DNA from 3 places in the Paenibacillus sp. FSL R5-0810 genome. Region 2 is predicted to be linked to each of the others. Evidence: riboswitches for the same ligand, from Rfam matches in the RefSeq annotation. Region 2 holds a riboswitch; each other region holds the start of a gene.

Region 1 (3,801 bases), 4.3 Mb from region 2:
TCGCACGGTCACGAGCGATATCCTCGACAATGTCGACACGCTCGCATCCGCCGTAGTAGCGTTTGCCAGGGTAGCCTTCCGCATATTTATTGGTGAGGACGGTGCCCATCGCTTCCATGACCGCTTCGCTGACAATATTCTCCGATGCAATCAGTTCGATATTGCTGCGCTGGCGCTTCAGCTCCAGCTCCATCGCTTCAAGTACAGCAGGATCGTTCTTACGCAAATGTTCCATCATTTTTATATCCTCCTATGATCCAAAATCTTACTATAAATATTCTGTTTCCGTATTACACAGGGCCAACTACCAAATGGGATGTGGGGCAGTACGTGAAATGTTTCTACAATCGCTGTTGCTCCCTACAAACAAGCAAAACAGGATGTCCAAGCCGTTCCAATCGAATCAATTGCATGATCCGGAATCCGCATCCGGCACCTGGCGATAAACGGCCCGCTCTCCGCCGATCAGCTTCGGCCGGGTATAGGCGGCCGTAACCCGAGCCTCGCCGATATACCGCTCACTCGGCCTAAAGGGAACCGCCACGCTGCGCAGATGCATGCCGATCAGCGTCTCGCCGATGTCGATACCCGCATGCGCCTGAATGGATTCCGCCAGGCAAGGCTGCTTCATGCTGCGGTAGGCGCTGGCTGCCATGGAGCCGCCGGCTCCGGGAATCGGCACAGCCGCCACTTCCGTCAAGCCAAGCCGCTCGAGCAGCTCGCGCTCAACGACCAGCGCTCGGTTCAGATGCTCGCAGCATTGGAAGGCCAGCGAGAATCCGTACTCCGCCTGAACCTCGGCAATGCCTTCAAGCAACTGCTGCGCCGTCTCCAGCGCGCCGCCTGTCCCGATCCGCTTGCCCGCAACCTCGCTCGTGCTCGCGCCGACGACCAGCACCTTGCCCGGTCCAAGCTTCGCCGTCTCGGCGAGCTCGCGGACGATGCGGGCGGTCTGCCCGTTTAAGGAAATGTTGGAAGCATCGCTCATGCCACAGTCCTCCCTTAATAGTCTCTACGTCGCTTCATGCCCTAAGTCCCTCACATGAAGGGAACTCTCTGAATGCAGCCCCAACACCTTTTCGGAAAGAAACGTCCTATCCGTTCTTTAGGTAGCGTTCCTCGATCGCCTTGATCTTGTTGACGCGGCCGACATGACGCTCGCCGTGACTGAACTCGGTTGTCAGCCAGGTGCTGACGATTTCCGCAGCAAGACCAGGGCCGACTACGCGTTCGCCGAGCGCGATCACATTGCTGTCGTTATGCTCGCGAGTCGCTTTGGCCGAGAACACATCATGCGTCAGGGCGCACCGGATTCCCGGCACCTTGTTCGCCGCGATGCTCATGCCGATGCCGGTTCCGCAGATCAGAATGCCGCGATCGGCTTCGCCGGACACGACCTTCTCGCATACCGGCAGCGCATAGTCCGGATAGTCGACGGAATCGGAGCAGCCGCAGCCGAGATCCTCCACCTCATGTCCAAGGCTGCGAATAACCTCCATGATCTCCTCTTTCAGGCGAATGCCCGCATGATCCGTGCCTAGTGCAATTTTCATCGATGAAACCCCCTCATATGTTCGCTTTCGCGTGATTAGCTTGTTTCATTATAACCCAAATATCCCGCAAAAGACGAAAAAAGAGCAGTCGGCGCACACGTAGTGCTCCAATGCTCTTTGCCCAGGCGACCGGCCGTATACTCCGGTGCTCCACCGTGGTTTCATCCACTTCGTCGCCAGTTACACCGGATCTATTGTTGTTTCCCCTACATCTTAAATCAATCGTCCGGGAAAGGCAAGCGGCTTTTTTAGCCACGCCTGCAGCTGTGCCTTTTCCACTCACGCGCTCTGATGCCAGAGTCATAATTCGTCCGCCCGCAGCAAGCGATTACGCCGGCCCGCCCGCATTCAGCTTGTCCAACAAACGAAAGAGCGCCGTCCGAATCTCGGCTGCGGTCGCTTCATACTCTTCCTTCGTGCCGCCGAACGGGTCCGAGATATCAAAGCTAGGAATGCGCTGGCGAAGCTCAATCAACCGTTCGCGATCCTTATCGCTGACATTTTGACCAAGCGCTCGGGCCAGCTCAATCGATGCGTACAGACTGTCTTGCTCCTGCAAATCTGCAAGCACCTTGCTGTCATCCTCAACATATTCCTTTAAGGTATGCATTTTATCGGCCGCGTGAGGAAACTGCCGAATGGCATATTGCTTATGCGATTGGGTTAGAGTCAGAACGAGATCAGCCCATTCCACCAGCTCTGAGGTGAGCGGCTTGGATACGAGCTCGTCCCGGATATCCTGATCCCGCAGTACGGATTCCGCATGATGGGACACCGGCATGCCATCTATCGCCGATACGCCGGCGGATCGCACCTCCAGCGGAATGCCCCGCTGCTTCGCCAGCTTGCGCAGCATCCCTTCGGCCATCGGACTGCGGCAGGTATTTCCGGTGCAGACAAATAGTATCTTTTTCACAGTCTTAAGGCTCCCTCCCGTCAGTATTAGGTCATTAGGGATATTGTATCAAATCTCATCACAAATTTCGCAACTTCTATATTACTCGGACAATGATTCCACAAAAGTTACTACTCTGCCGGTCAACGAATTCCCCACATTCATCCACATTTCATATCCGGTGTGCCTTACCGCCCGTATCAGACAATAAACATCACGCCAAACACGACCAAAATAAGTCCTCCCAGCATCTCGCCGTACTCGCCCAGCTTGCTGCTGACCTGACGGCCCAGCATCAAACCGAGAATCGACATCAAGCCGCCGACAACCCCGAAGGTTACAACGATCAGCGTTACATCATGCACGAACATGCCCAGCGATAATCCAACCGAGAACGAATCGATGCTGACGCTAAGCGAGAACAACAGCATACCCAGCAGTGCGGATGGATGAACGAGCTTGCCCTCGCCTCCGCGAAAAGCGTTATGGATCATATGGCCCCCGAGCAGAACCAGCAATCCGCCGGCGGCAAGCCCGGTAACCTGTCCCAGCAGCAATCCGACATAACGGCCGGCAGCCAGCCCCAGCAGGGGCATCAGCATATGAAACAGGCCGATCAGAAAGCTCATGCCCAGCATATGACGGTGGCGCAGCCCGCCTCGCAAACCGACTCCGATGCCAAGCGAAAACGCGTCTAGCCCAAGTGCAACCGCCATGAGCAGAATCGCCGCAAGCTGTCCCGATTGGACAGACGCCTCCAACATGCCCATTCCCCCAAGTCTCATGGTCTTGTACACCATATGCGGACAAGGGATAAATGATTCCTGATCGGCTTTGGAAAAAAAGGCTGCGGTTAATGATCCACGTCGATAACGCGATGTCCTGCCGCCTTCAGCAGCCGGTTCATCACCGCGGCGCCGAGGCCCTCTTCAGGGCAGGCTTCCGCAAGAATGAAGGTGGCGCCGGCCTCGTCGAACCGGCGCAGGCCGGCGTACAGCCGGCGGGCCGCTTCCTCCGGCGCGGCCTGGCGGCCGAGCGGGACCGCCACGTCCGCGCGGTAGCGACCAATGTGCTCGTCGAACGACAGCACACCGGTCACCTCGCCGCGGCGGGCGGCGGCCGCAAGCTCGGCCGCGATGCGGGCCGCTACCGCGTCGGCGTCGCGGCCCTGCACCACGCACATCGCGCCCTTCGGCGCGTAGTGCGTGTATTTCATGCCCGGCGAGCGGGGCGCCGGGCTCTCCGCCTCCCCGGCGGCGCTTGTTAGCGCCGGGTCGAGGCGCACGCTTGCCGCCACCGCGGCAAGCTGCTCGGCCGTGACGCCGCCGGGACGGAGCACCGTCACGGCACCGT
Region 2 (3,801 bases):
CGTGTCGGCCATATTGTAGAATTGCTGAAACAGATTGCCGATTAACAGCGGGATCGTGAACATGATGATCAGTTTAATCGGACTGCCTTGTGTCATATCTTTCATGAGTGCTCTCCTATGATGTGAAGTTCGCCATTCAACATCTTTTTTCTAATATGTATGGTTTCCTGCTGCACACCGGGTCGCTTATCGGGCGATGGGTCTTCCGGGCAGCACGAATGCTGTTTTCTTGTGTATCTTATCATGAACAACGGCAAAAGTGATGCAGGTTTATATTCAAAATCTAAATAATTTCCATGGCACTGCCTTTCCGATCATCGTATGGCCATTCGTAGATAGGGATCTAACGTATCCTCTTATGGAAAAGAGGCCAGCCGTTGGCAATCCGGCTGACCTCTCGCTATTGGGCAGTATTGCATTCTTCAAATGGATTTGATATCAAGCATAAGCGGATAAGGCGCACTTCGGAAGAAGGCTAACACCGTTATGCTTCTTCCACCCCAAGCTTGTCCAATGCCTGTTTGGCACGAGATCGCGCTTCCTCCACCTCGCCTGCGGTCGACAAGGCCACCGCTACTCTTCTGCCAGCCTTTGTCACAGGCTTGCCGAATAGACGAACCTGTGTGCTCGGTACCGCGAGCGCCTGCTCGGCGCCCGTAATCTTGTAGTTTTCAAGCTCACCCGGTGCTTTCAACGGACGGCTGGCGCCCGGGGTGATCAGCACGATTTCCGGAATCGGGTAACCGAGGATGGCCCGGACATGAAGCGCGAATTCGGACAGATTTTGCGTGACCAGCGTAACTAATCCGGTATCATGCGGGCGAGGCGATACCTCACTGAAATATACTTGATCCTCGGTCAGAAACAGCTCGACGCCGAACAATCCGAAGCCGCCCAATTCATCGGTAATGGCCCTCGCAATGCGCTCGGCTTCCTTCATCTGCTGCTCGGATATCGGATGAGGCTGCCAGGATTCGATATAGTCACCGCTTTCCTGCACATGTCCGATCGGCGGACAGAAGCTTGTCCCGCTCACCGAACGAACCGTTAACAGTGTGATTTCCGACTGGAAGGTGATGAACTCCTCGATGATCACCCGGCCGTTCTGTACGCGCCCGCCTTCCATTGCATTGTTCCAGCATGATTCAATGTCGCTCTCCGATCGGCAGACGCTCTGCCCTTTCCCTGAAGAGCTCATAAGCGGCTTAATTACGCAAGGAAAGCCCATCTCCCTTACCGCGACCTCGAATTGTTCATAGTTATCCGCAAAGCGGTATCCGGCCGTCGGCAATCCGAGCTTCTCCGAAGCAAGCCTGCGGATGCCCTCCCGGTCCATCGTCAGCTTGGCCGCTCTTGCGGTAGGAATGACGCGGAAGCCCTCCTCCTCCAGCTTCACTAACTCGGATGTGGCCAAGGCCTCAATCTCGGGAACGATCAGATCAGGCTGTTCCCGCTCGATGACTTCCCTCAGCTTGGCGCCGTCGAGCATATCGATGACGTAATGGCGATGCGCGACGTGCATGGCAGGCGCGTCGGCATATCGGTCTACCGCCACGGTCTCCAAACCTAACCGCTGCGCTTCGATAATGACTTCCTTTCCGAGTTCTCCGGATCCCAGCAGCAGCATTTTTTTCGTTTTATACATCGTTCTCCAGTCCCCTTTTCAAAATAGAAATATTAAAAAGAGGTAAGGGAAAATAAACTTCCCTTACCTCTGCCCAGGCGTACGGCTGTCGTCATCCATGTGCTCCCTCATGGTTCCCCCATGCAGCGCCAGTCACACATCGACCTACTCATTGTCAGCTAAATCATACTGAATATTGAGCATGAATGCAATATGAATGCAATATGACCGCTCATGACAATCACCGAAAGCGGCCACTGACCAATCCGTTCCATGCGCGCAAGTTACCAAATCTATCGCCCTTTCATTGATGAAAGCGCATCCAGCACATATAATAGGGGGGTGATCAAACCTTACAGTCAATTGAAAGGAGACTTGCCGTGCTCCCCTATTCTGTCCAGCGTCAGGACTTTGCTTTTGAACACGCCATCATCGGAATGGCCATCGTTTCAATCGACGGAGAAGTGCTTCAAGTCAATTCGGCTTTGTGTGAGTTATTGGGCTGCTCCAAACAAGAATTAATGGATGGAGCGCTGAAAGCGACGAACATCGGCGGAATTCAGGAAGTGATTAGGCACAAGACGGGAGATTTCCAGCTCAAGCCTTCTCAGGTGACCGCACTCCAAGTTGGCATGAAATACGAACATCCTGCCGGACGGAATCTGGATTTGAAGCTTCACTTTTCGGCATCCGCTGAAGCGCAATCGCCGTTCCGCCATTGCTTGGTCCAATTTGAGAATCTCACCCCTGTTTACGAGCTCCAGGAACAGCTGACACAGAAGGAGATGAAACTGGTTGAGAAGGAAGAAGGCTTCCAGCAGCTCCTGGAAGAGCTCCCGCTTTCCGCGCTCATTACAAAGTACGGCATGATCCAGTACGCAAATCAGGCGACGCTACGGCTGCTTCACGCCTCGAATGTCTCTGACGTGCTCGGAATTTCAACCGATGTCGTGGTTGATCCCTCTTCGCATCATAAGCTTGCAAGGCGAAGAACGCGTTATGCGGAATATCGGGAAATCGGACCCGTTACATATCTTATCCGCTGTTTGGACGGTCAACAAAAAATCGTCTCCGGTATCACGCTGGTCACCACCTATAGAGGCGAAAAGGCCGCACTTAGCATATTCAAAGATATCACAGAGCAGAAGATGGAAGAGGATCGCATCATGCAGTCCGAAAAGCTGACGACAGCAGGACAATTGGCAGCAGGAATCGCGCATGAGATCCGTAACCCGCTCACGTCAATTAACGGCTTCATTAAACTCCTTCGTTCGTCGGAGCAAAGCAATAAGCTGTATTTCGATATCATCGAATCGGAACTCAAACGGATCGAGCTGATCGTCAATGAACTGCTGGTGCTATCCAAGCCGGAAACCTCCCATGTCAGCAAGCCATTTGACGTGCTCGGCATCGTCGAACAAATCGTTACCCTGATGAAGGTCCAGGCTGCGCTGAACAATATCGAGATCATCCCGCGTTTCCCTGCCGAGCCTGTATACGTTCACGGCGAAGCGAATCAACTGAAGCAGGTATTCATCAATTTGCTGAAGAACGCCATGGAGGCGATGGATCAAGGAGGAACGATCACGCTGACCATTCAGCAAAGCGACAGCGATGTCCATATCATCGTCCAGGATGATGGTATCGGCATGACGCCAGAGCAGATCCGGTCGTTGGGACAGCCCTTCTACACAACGAAGGATAGCGGAACCGGGCTCGGATATATGATTACGAAAAACATCATCCATAATCACGGCGGATCGATCCATGTGGAGAGCTCCCCGGAGCAGGGCACCAGCTTTACGATTCAGCTGCCTGCTTTATAGATATTAGCGAAAAGGCGACAGCACGACATAACCGGTGTAATAAAACATCTCCCGAAGCAGGAATGGAACCTTGCTCCGGAAACTTTGATATGCACTTCGATCCGTTGGTGACGGATATGCCTTCATTCCGTAATCGTCCGCCATCGTCATCGCCCGCTTCATATGAAGCCGGTCGCTGACGATCAAATACGTGGACAAACCTTCTTGTTCACCGACCGCTTGGGCATGGGACAGGTTCTCTTCCGTTATCTTTGACACCGTTTCGATCAGAATGTCTGCTTCCGGAACTCCCCGGGCAATCGCGTAATCCCGGGCAACCTCGGATTCCGCCGACTCAAGGTCCGATCCCCG
Region 3 (3,801 bases), 250 kb from region 2:
GACGAATCTCGTCTTAAATGCGGCGGATAGCATGAGCAGCGTTTTGAAATCGAGCATCGGGCCAAGCACGAGAAAGGACACGAGAGGGCCCACGGTAAAGGTATGCGTAAAAGCCGAAGCGACGAATGCATCCGACGTTGAGCAGAGCGAAAGGACAAACGCCAGACCCATCATGAACAGATAGGAGGACATCGGACCGCTCGCAAGAGAGAGCAGCTCCTCCCGCGGAATAAATGCTTGAATGCAGGCCGTGACAAACGCACCGAGCACTAAATATTTGCCCATATCCACCATTTCGTCACCAGCATGAACAAAAAGGCTGCGCCAAGTTTTGCTGTGTGCGTGGGATGGCCGGCTTCCGGCGGCTTCGACCTCGGCGGTGAAATCATGGAAGGAGCGCTTTAGCGGGTTATTCTTCACGAAAGCAAATACGAGCAAGCCGATCGTAACGGCAATCATGAAGGCCAGTCCCATTCGTCCGATCGTGATCTCGGGATGCGAACGGAATGCCATCATCGTTGCGGCAAGCACCACCGGATTCAGAATCGGGCCGCTGAGAAGAAAGGTGATCCCGACATAAGCCGGCATGCCTTTTAACATGAGCCGGCGCACAACAGGGATCATGCCGCACTCGCAGACGGGAAGGATCATCCCGAGCAGGGATGCGAACAGGACGCCGGGAACTGGATGCTTCGGCGTTAGGCGGCGAACCCATTCTTCCTTGACAAAGATTTGCAGCAGCGAAGAAATCAGCACCCCGAGCAGCACGAACGGCAGGGCCTCAAGGAAAATGCCGATGAATACAGTTTTAAGCTGCTGCACTTCGGTGCTGCCAAGCAGGGCGAGCCCGCTCCGGGGCATCGTCATGAGAGCCGGGAACAGAAAGAGCAGCGGCAGGAAGAACGGCAGCCATTTGAAAAAAGCCGGAATTTTCATGAAGGCCTCCTGACGAAAAAAATCATCTACGAGGACATTCTATGCTTGGACGAAAGACAACTTTCCAATTTAATCAAAAGAATTACGAATAACTCTTTCCACCGAAGCTATGGCGTATTCCCGCAAGCTCATGGTATAGTAGTAGTACGTAGACTATGCGTTACTGGCGTAGCTTGGGGTACCAAGAGGGAGCGCATAGTTTCATATGCCGTACGCCTGGGCAAGAGGTAAGGAGACGATCATGTCGCCTTGCCTCTTTATGTTTTTATTGACTAACAATGGCGAAGGAGCGGGTTGAACATGAGTACAGAAACGTTGATTTTGGATGGGAAAGCGGTATCGGATGATCTAAAGGTTAAGTTGGCCGTCAAGGTCGAGCAGCTTAAAGCCAAGGGAGTCACTCCTTGCTTGGCTACGATCCTCGTCGGGGATGATCCGGCTTCGGCAACCTATGTGCGAATGAAGGGGAATGCATGCCAGCGCCTGGGGATCGAATCCCGGAAAATCGAGCTGAAGGCGTCGACGACCACCGAGGAGCTCATCGCGGCCATTCGGCAGCTGAATGAGGACTCGGCAGTGCATGGCATTCTGCTCCAGCATCCGGTTCCGCATCATATTGATGAAAGAGCGGCATTCGATGCGATCGCGATCGAAAAGGATGTGGACGGCGTGACCACGCTCGGCTTCTCGCAAAATGCGTTCGGTTTCGCGGACTATCCGTCCTGCACCCCGGCAGCGATTATCGCGATCATGGATTATTACAAGCTTCCGATCGAAGGCAAGCATGCCGTGGTTATCGGCCGCAGCCCGATTCTCGGCAAGCCGGTCTCGATGATGCTGCTAAACCGCAACGCTACGGTGACGATCTGCCACTCCAAAACGAACAATCTAGGCGACATCGTCGCGCAAGGGGATATTGTCGTTGCTGCGGTCGGCAAGCCAAAGTTCATTCAAGGCGAGTGGATCAAGCCGGGGGCGGTAGTGCTTGACGCCGGCTACAACAAAGGCAATGTCGGAGATGTCGATTATGAGGCGTGTGCGGAGCGCGCGTCGGCCATCACGCCGGTTCCGGCAGGCGTCGGGCCGGTAACGATTGCCACGCTGCTGAAGCATACGGTTGAGGCGGCCGAAAGAACACTGAAGTCCTAATCGTGGATAATGCAATGCAAATGAACCGGGTCCTTTTGAAGGCTCGGTTTTCTTTTGAATAGGATGCCGAGAGAAGACTTCCCGTTCCGGCTATATGCGGAGAGCCCTTGTGCGGATTGTCTTTCACCAAGGTTGGGTCACCTAGGATAAGTTAAAAAGCATGATGGATTCGTGTTGTTGGAAGATCATGAGGTATAAATTGTTGCTTGCTCTGAAATGCTTTTCATCATTTACAATACACCCATCAGCTATGAAAAGAGGGGCGAGGGCTATTGAATAAAAAATTAATTTTCTTTGACATCGACGGAACGCTGCTCGATCACGACAAGCGGATCCCGGAGTCGACGCTGGAGTCCATTGAACAATTAAAAGACAACGGGCATGAAGTCGCGATTGCGACCGGTCGCGCTCCCTATCATTTCGAGGAAATCCGCGAGCAGCTCGGCATCGATTCCTATGTGTCCTTGAACGGGCAATATGTCGTTCACCAGGGCAAGCCGATCTACGGGAACCCGATGCCTCCCGAGCAGCTGCAGCAGCTGACCGAGCTGGCGGTGCGGATGGACCATCCGATCATCTATGCAGGAAGCGATGCAATGAAAATGAACGTGACTCACCACGAGCACATCGATTCCAGCTGGGGCGAGCTGAAGCTGACGATCCCGGAATATGATCCGGAGTACTATCTTGGACGGGATATTTTCCAGGCCATTGTGTTTTGCACCGAGGAGGAAGAGGAGGCATATCGGTCCAGCTTTGGAGGAAGGCTTGATCTGGTCCGCTGGGGTCCGTACGGCACCGATGTGCTTCCGGTCGGCGGTTCCAAAGCCGAAGGCATCCGGCAGTTTATCCAAGCGCTGGGCATGGACGTAGCCGATACCATCGCCTTTGGCGATTATCTGAATGATCTGGAAATGCTGTCGTATGTCGGCCATGGCGTAGCCATGGGGAACGCGCCCGACGTCGTCAAGCGCGCAGCCCGACACGTTACCAAGGATGTAGGCGAGGACGGCATCCGGCACGGGCTTCAAATGCTGGGCCTGCTGGATCCAAAACCGCAGGTGATGGCATAAGCAAGCTTTTATAAGCGCGTGCCTCTCCCGACCGGCTCGCAGTATGATATTGCCTGCTGCATGCACGACGTGCTTAGACGGTGCTTGGCGTCGCATCATTTCTTATCGTTCCGATCAACACACGAAAGGCTCGTTCCTTAAATGATAAGGAGCGGGCCTTTTTGCGAGATATCATGCGATGCAACAGGAAAAGCCGTTTGACGGCTGAAATGTGAGCTTGATATGATAAGTTAACAACAGCTGCCTTTCGGGTGGGAGAGACCTGCCATCTGAGGGCCATTAACCTAGAGCAGGTGGGAACGATGTCAACCAATCACAAACAAGATCTCATTACAAGCTGGCTGTCCTTGACGCAAACACAGGCGATGATCACAAATGAACTGGAACAGACGCTTCAGCAGCAGCACGACTTGTCGCTGAACGAGTTTTACGTGCTGTTATTTTTGTTCGAGGCTCCTGAAAAAAAGCTGCGGCTGCAGCAATTGCAAGCGATGGTCGGCCTCAGTCAAAGCGCGATCTCGAGGCTGGTCAGCCGCTTTGAAGCCAAGGGCTGCGGTGCAATGCAGCGGGCGATCTGCGAGAATGACCGCAGGGGGATATATACGTCGCTCACCTCCATTGGTGAAGACAAACTTCAACGGGC

What was found. Region 2 has a riboswitch for ZMP and ZTP ahead of purT (formate-dependent phosphoribosylglycinamide formyltransferase). Riboswitches for the same ligand answer to the same signal wherever they lie in the genome.
Region 1: another riboswitch for ZMP and ZTP. It lies ahead of rpiB (ribose 5-phosphate isomerase B); the one in region 2 lies ahead of purT (formate-dependent phosphoribosylglycinamide formyltransferase).
Region 3: another riboswitch for ZMP and ZTP. It lies ahead of MKX76_RS05045 (bifunctional 5,10-methylenetetrahydrofolate dehydrogenase/5,10-methenyltetrahydrofolate cyclohydrolase); the one in region 2 lies ahead of purT (formate-dependent phosphoribosylglycinamide formyltransferase).

Annotation. Positions count from the first base shown of each region.
Region 1 covers NZ_JBBOCF010000001.1:5,652,817-5,656,617, reverse strand. The annotation lists gene glyA (serine hydroxymethyltransferase) at 1-238, opposite strand, end outside; gene MKX76_RS25025 (TIGR01440 family protein) at 404-988, opposite strand; gene rpiB (ribose 5-phosphate isomerase B) at 1,095-1,553, opposite strand; ZMP/ZTP riboswitch at 1,666-1,747, opposite strand; gene MKX76_RS25015 (low molecular weight protein arginine phosphatase) at 1,882-2,469, opposite strand; gene MKX76_RS25010 (manganese efflux pump MntP) at 2,649-3,212, opposite strand; gene MKX76_RS25005 (L-threonylcarbamoyladenylate synthase) at 3,302-3,801, opposite strand, start outside.
Region 2 covers NZ_JBBOCF010000001.1:1,339,450-1,343,250, reverse strand. The annotation lists gene MKX76_RS06115 (MATE family efflux transporter) at 1-105, opposite strand, end outside; gene purT (formate-dependent phosphoribosylglycinamide formyltransferase) at 485-1,645, opposite strand; ZMP/ZTP riboswitch at 1,710-1,791, opposite strand; gene MKX76_RS06105 (PAS domain-containing sensor histidine kinase) at 2,005-3,450, shown strand; gene MKX76_RS06100 (YdcF family protein) at 3,454-3,801, opposite strand, start outside.
Region 3 covers NZ_JBBOCF010000001.1:1,093,351-1,097,151, forward strand. The annotation lists gene MKX76_RS05040 (permease) at 1-936, opposite strand, end outside; ZMP/ZTP riboswitch at 1,086-1,165, shown strand; gene MKX76_RS05045 (bifunctional 5,10-methylenetetrahydrofolate dehydrogenase/5,10-methenyltetrahydrofolate cyclohydrolase) at 1,237-2,085, shown strand; gene MKX76_RS05050 (Cof-type HAD-IIB family hydrolase) at 2,358-3,158, shown strand; gene MKX76_RS05055 (MarR family winged helix-turn-helix transcriptional regulator) at 3,461-3,801, shown strand, end outside.